DNA from 2 places in the Bombilactobacillus folatiphilus genome. Region 2 is predicted to be linked to the other one. Evidence: riboswitches for the same ligand, from Rfam matches in the RefSeq annotation. Region 2 holds a riboswitch; the other holds the start of a gene.
The links. Region 2 has a riboswitch for thiamine pyrophosphate ahead of cytX (putative hydroxymethylpyrimidine transporter CytX). Riboswitches for the same ligand answer to the same signal wherever they lie in the genome.

Region 1 (3,427 bases), 670 kb from region 2:
ACCCGACTGCGAATTGATTTAATCCCTTTCGACGCAATTTTATCTGGCGCAACTTTTAAAGCTTGGCTCAAAACGTCCAAATTCACATCATAGGTCAAAGTTCCATGAGAAAAAGTTTTACCATTTTTGGTATACATCGCGTTGCCCGAGAACTTTTTACCGTCAATTAAAATATCATTGCGCCCTGAAACTGCCGCCCCTGTGGCCCCCATTCGGTGTAGTGCTTCCACAATCGGCTGCGTCATTTTCTTAAAATCGCCAAAGCGCTCATCTTGGGCGTTGATCACAAAACTAAACGACACATTACCTAAATCATCATAAACGGCACCGCCACCAGAAACGCGTCGCGTCACAGTAATCTGATGTTTCTTGACATAATCCAAATTCAGCTCTTCCAAAGTATTCTGATTACGTCCGACGATGATGCAAGGTTTTTGAATATAAAACAAAACCAGCGGCTCATCAAAATCTTTGTTGTTCATTAAATACTGTTCTGTCGCCAAATTAATCCGAATATCACGTTCAGGCATACAAAAATAATACAAACAACCCACTCCCTTTCAACATTTTTTTCTATGGTGTCACCAATTCAATCAAATCCTCTGCCCGTACACCTGTAAAATACTGATTCAAATCCATAGCCTGCAGTTTTTGTGCTAAGTGATCGTAATCATAAATCGTACCTTGTAATTGCTGCTCTAATTCTCCAACATTTTGCGTCCCAAAGAAATCACCATAAAATTTGGCTTGAGCAATTTTGCCATGTTCAATTAAAAAGCGGGCGTCAATCGTTCCCATATCAAAATGTTTGCGATTTTTCACCGTGAATTCGGGCGATTTACCATAAACCCAATCCCAATTGTAATAAATATCTTGTTTTAACTGCTCAATCGCTTTTTGATCTTCAGCAGTGATGTGGTATTCATGATCTTTAATCTGGGATAAATCATTAGCTTGAAATAAACTCAACAACAAAACGTCCCGAAACTGTTCGGTCGTTAATTGCTGATATTGTTGATCCAAATAAGGTCGAATATTCGTGACGCGACTGCGAATTGATTTAATCCCCTTCGACGCAATTTTATCTTTTTGCACATGCAAGGCTTTAGTCAAAACATCTAAATCCACATTATAAGACAAAGTACCATGCGAGAATGTCTTGCCATTCTTGGTGTACATTGCATTGCCCGAAAACTTCTTACCATCAATCAAAATATCATTGCGCCCTGAAACCTCAGCGCCCGTAGCTCCTAAACGATGTAATGCATCTACAATCGGTTGGGTGATCTTTTTGAAATTGCCAAACTCTTCATCTTGGGCATCCACCACAAAGCTAAAACAAAGATTACCCAAATCTTGATAGACGGCACCACCCCCGGATAATCGTCGCGTCACAGTAATTTGATGTTCGCGCACATAATCATTATTTAATTCTTCCAACGTATTTTGATTGCGTCCGACAATAATGCACGGTCCTTCAATATAAAAGAGAACCAGCGGTTCATCAAAGTTTTTATTATTCATTAGATACTGTTCTGTCGCCAAATTATCACGGATATCATGCGATTGCATTACAACATAGTACACATTAAAAGCCACCTTTCTATTTTGAAACGTTTCCAAAAATATTATAATAAAAAATGGTGAATTTAACCACCATCATTTTAAGCGCCAATTAATAATTTTGGGTAGTACGCGTTTCAAAAGTAGCATAATAATTATGACAAAAACCAAGGTGACAATCGCACTGCCGCCATTCACCAATAATGACCAAGTCCACGGATTAAACGCCTTGGGCGCGTAGGAACCCCAGACCAATACCCCTGCAAAAAAATGAATCAAATATTTGCCAAATAAAGCGACCAAACTACTAATGATCACCAAACTGCCAATCGACAAATGCTCGTCCAGTTTCGTTTTGATCGCTTTGGACCAAATACCGGCCAAACCCAACAAACCAAACGCTACCGGATATTCCAAAATTCCCTGCCACGCGTTTAACACCGAACCGCTGCTGAGTCCCCGCAAAATCAAATCCAATAAACCCCATGCAATACCCGCAATAACGCCAGCTTTGAAACCACGGCGCCATGAATATAAAAATAGCGGCACCACTCCATACAAAACTTCAATGGATGAAATCCCCACACTATGCGGAATATAGGACAAAACCATCGCTAAAGCAACAATGATTGCACCTTCAGTAATCGACTGCAAACTATTTTTCTTCATCAAAAAAGCACTCCTTTGCTTTCTGCCACGCAAAGAGAGTGCTTTATCTGCACTCATCACAATCCCTACGCTTGCACTAACAAACAGGTTCCAAGGGTCTGAACTCAATCACTCTCAGCTAATAGCTCCCCTTTGCGATGACAATTATTTAATTAGTTTCAGTGTAATTTAAAAGAGTCCTTTATACAAGTCTTTTGGGATAATCCGTCTGAACCAATTTTTAATTAAACTACAATTTTAAGCATCAAAAAAGACCTGCAAACTTTCATCCAAAAGTTTACAAGTCTTTTATTTTATTCCATTAATTATTTTGCAACTGCTTTTTTAATTAATTGTAATTGAAATTCTTGACCATACTGCTTTGTCAAAGCTGTTAATTTAACCTTATTAGTAGCTAAACTTGGATCTTTTTTCATATCCGCAGCTAATTTTTGTTTCACATAATCTTGAGCTTGCGCCTTAACTTGCGCTTGCCCAGCAGGCGTCTTCATTTGCTTCATTTTTTTGGATAATTGCTTAACTTGACTCATGGACAAGTGCAACCAATTATTTGGCACATAGAACGTATTCACCCGTTTAACGAGCTTACCATCCATGCCGGAAACACCAAACCAAATCTTGGCCGCATTCGAATCAAAGCGCCAACGTGTAGTCGTTGCTTTCAACGAACCATGCTTCTTCGTTGTAGCTTTAATATGATTATTGGAAATCGTTTCTTCATTAACTTGCGAATGCACAGGCTTTTTCTGATTAGGATCAGTTTTATAAACTTGCACTGTTTCTTTACCGTTGCTGCCAACCGTTTTGTACAACATCAAGTTCATGCCATTAGCCGACTTAGCAGGATAAATCCGCGTTGTTTTACTTTCACTAACTTGATGCATGCCGTAATGATTATAATCATTCAAAACTAAAAAGAGTAAGGATAACCCGAGAATCAATAACGACAAAATCGTCGCAGTAGCGCGAATAATTGGTTTGCGCAAATAAACAAAACTAATAAAGGTGGCAAGTGCGCCGAGAATTAAAATTACTAAAATCATACTTACTCACCGTCCTTTTGCATTTGCTCTAAATCCACATCGTCAGAACGTGATTTATCTTTTAAGAAGAAAGCTAAAGCTACCCCAATTACCGCAAAAACTAAGGAAAACATAAAGGATGCATGGTAACCAGATAAAGTAGCATTGAGATA
Region 2 (3,427 bases):
AAATACTGTTGCGACTGAATCTCAAAGTGGTAAAAGCAATTTAATTAAGGGTTCGGCCTGGATGACAGCAGGCAGCATTTTTTCGCGAATTTTGGGAGCTATTTATATTATTCCTTGGAATATTTGGTTTGGTTCAGCATTGACAGCAACGCTGGCGAACGCTTTATTTGCTAAGGGCTATAATATTTATAGTCTCTTTTTGATTATTTCAACAGCCGGCATTCCAGGGGCCATTTCTAAGCAAATTGCCCATTATAATGCGTTAAACGAATATTCAGCAGGTAATCAGCTTTTTAAACAGGGTTTAAAAATCATGACTTGGATGGGCATTATTAGTGCTGCGGTCATGTATTTTGGGGCACCATTTTTGGCTCAATGGTTTGCTGGAGGCAGTGTGCACGCGATTCCTGTTTTGCGAGCTTTGGCGATTGCTTTGTTGGTAATTCCTTTAATGAGCTTGATGCGAGGCTATTTTCAAGGTTATGCCCAAATGGCACCTTCGGCCATTTCACAATTTATTGAACAAGTAGCACGTGTTATTTATATGTTGGCAGCGACTTATTTTATTATGCAGGTTCAAAAAGGTAGTTATGTAAGTGCAGTAACGCAGTCAACTTTTGCTGCTTTTATTGGGGCAGTTTTTGGTTTAGGAATTTTGGTCTTTTATTTTGTTAAACAATTGCCACATTTACACAAATTATCGCGTAATAGTAAGCATGAGCTTGATGTCAGCAATAAGAATTTTTTTACGGAAATCATGCACCAAGCCGTTCCGTTTATTGTCCTAGATTCAGGAATTGTCTTATTTCAGTTGTTTGATCAATCAACGTTTAATACAATGATGGCTTCTTTTCAGCATTTGAGTCAAAATGCTTTGAATTCTATGTATGCCTTATTTGCATTTAACGCTAATAAATTAATCATGATTGTGGTTTCGTTATCTACTGCAATGGCAGTGACAGCAATTCCGTTGTTGTCGTCGGCTTATTCACGTGACAATCAAGCGGAAATTCAAGAACAAATTGCCAATATTTTACAATTGTTTTTTTTGATTATGATTCCTGCTGCTTTTGGAATGTATGCCGTAGCTAAGCCATTATATATTTTATTTTATCGTTATAATCAACTTGGCGTGTATTTGTTACAGTTTAGTTCAATTGTTGCAATCTTTTTGGGTTTGTTTACGGTATTATCAGCGGTGCTACAAGGGCTCTACCAAAATAAGATGGCGATTAAATATTTCTTGGTTGGTTTTGTAGTTAAAATGTTGGTGCAATATCCATGCATTTTAATTTTTAGTGTTTTTGGTCCGTTATTGGCAACAGTTATAGGGATGGCGGTTACCTGCTGGTTGATGCTTCGATTTTTGAAAAAACGGTTTGCTTTTCGGTTACAACAGAGCGTCAATCGTACCTGCGGAATTTTTATGATTTCAGTTTTGATGTTGTGCGCTATCTTAGTTTTTGATTTCATTGCGTATAATTCTTTTGCCAGTACAGGACGTTTGTGGGCAATTATTTTGTTGATAATAGAGGTTGTGCTAGGTATTTTGATTTATGGTTATTTAATTTTAAAAACTCGCTTAGGTGAGAAAATTTTGGGTCACCGCTTAAGGTTATTGCGCAATAAATTGCGGATTAAATAATTATATGGTCGGCTAAAACACTTTTCATTATGATTAATTAAAACATTCATAATGTAAAAGTGTTTTTTGATTTTTAAGAATAATAGCGCTTGCTAAAAATTAGATAACTAGTATGCTTAAATTATTGAAGAAGACACTAGGGGTGCCTGTTAGGCTGAGATAGAATAATCTAATCCCTTTGAACCTGTGAAGTCAAGACTCGCGAAGGAAAGTGGCTCATATCGTCAAAGTAAAGACTCTTTTGTCCTCAGCGATGAAGGGTCTTTTTGTTTTTAGGTTTTTAGAGGGATAACATCTGATCAGCCGTGATAAATTTTGGGAGGATGTAATCATGTATGAGACAAAAGGTAGAAATATGTTTTTATTGTGGTTTGGTGTCGCAATTTCAATTGCAGAAATCTTAACGGGAATGTTGGTAGCACCTTTAGGATGGAAACAGGGGCTGTGGTCAATTATTCTCGGTCATATAATTGGATGTGGATTATTTTTATTGCCAGCAGCTTATATGTCAGGCCGAAAGCATCGTTCAGCAATTGGTGTCACAGAATTAACTTTTGGTCAAGTCGGTGTCAAATTATTCTCATTGTTAAACGCTATTCAATTAATCGGCTGGACAGCGGTAATGATTGTTAATGCGCAAATTGCTATGAATGAAGTTTCTGGATATTTGTTTCATTTTAAATCAATTTTGACGATGACTATTATTGTGACGATTTTGATCAGCTTGTGGTTGTTAATGGATCATGAATGGCTGTTTAAAATTAATAATCGGGTTGTTATTTTATTAGCTTTAGGGATTTTATTGTTGATTGGCTCAATTATGACTACATCTCACCAGCTAGTTAATCCTGTAAAGTTAGGAAAAATTAGTTTTGGCGCAGCCGTTGAATTAAGTGTCACAATGTGTTTGTCTTGGTTACCAGTTATTGGTGATTCTACGCAAAATGAACGTTATCCACAAAAGGTCAGTTTAGCAAGCATTTGTGGTTATTTCTTAGGTGGTTGTAGTATGTTTGCAGTTGGTTTACTTATTGTTTTGAAAACTGGACAAAAAGATTTGATGCTAACTTTGTTACAAACAAATCTGGGTTTGGTGGCGTTATTTATTATTATTTTTTCAACTGTGACAACTACTTTTATGGATGCTTATTCAGCAGTGCAGAGTTTACAGATTTTATTCCCAAGATTAACAGCCAAAACTTTAAGTTTGTTAGTCATGGTCATCGGTTTTGTCTTAGCAATAGGGGTATCAATGCATTTCTATGAAAATTTTCTCTCGTTAATTGGAGCTGTTTTTACACCGTTATTTGCAATTTTGTTCATCAGTATCTTCGTTTTGAAAAAAAGACTAGCTCGCGTTTGGAATTTTGTTTGGTGGCTGGTAGGAAGTTTAGCTTACTATGGTTTGCAGCGGTTAGATTTTATATTAGGAACAACTTTTTTATTATTGTTAGTGTTAAGTTTAGGTGTGTATGTAACATCGATATTTACAAAGACTTATTCACTGCAGTAAGGACATAAAGTTTAGACTGATAAGCATTTTTCTTTACCTGATTAAGAGCTCCACTTATAATGAGTTAAATTAATTGGGGGGGATCTTGATGAGTAATGATAGTAAAAAAGATCAATTAAAGGGAAAAATTAATAAAGGCTTGGGCAAAGCGATGGGTGATGATTCTAAAGAGTTAAAAGGTAAAACTCAAGAGGCTTTCGGAAAGGCCAAAGATAAATTTAATGAGGTTAAAGATGATGTTGCAGATAAAATGAATCAAGAAATTGATA

Region 1: linked by a shared signal. The riboswitch ahead of thiT (energy-coupled thiamine transporter ThiT) and the one ahead of cytX (putative hydroxymethylpyrimidine transporter CytX) in region 2 are both predicted to bind thiamine pyrophosphate.

Annotation. Positions count from the first base shown of each region.
Region 1 covers NZ_CP093366.1:91,311-94,737, reverse strand. The annotation lists gene MOO45_RS00440 (lipoate--protein ligase) at 1-545, opposite strand, end outside; gene MOO45_RS00435 (lipoate--protein ligase) at 574-1,587, opposite strand; gene thiT (energy-coupled thiamine transporter ThiT) at 1,660-2,232, opposite strand; TPP riboswitch at 2,278-2,374, opposite strand; gene MOO45_RS00425 (DUF4811 domain-containing protein) at 2,538-3,275, opposite strand; gene MOO45_RS00420 (MDR family MFS transporter) at 3,278-3,427, opposite strand, start outside.
Region 2 covers NZ_CP093366.1:1,040,982-1,044,408, reverse strand. The annotation lists gene MOO45_RS05320 (putative polysaccharide biosynthesis protein) at 1-1,645, shown strand, start outside; TPP riboswitch at 1,774-1,872, shown strand; gene cytX (putative hydroxymethylpyrimidine transporter CytX) at 1,977-3,158, shown strand; gene MOO45_RS05310 (CsbD family protein) at 3,247-3,427, shown strand, end outside.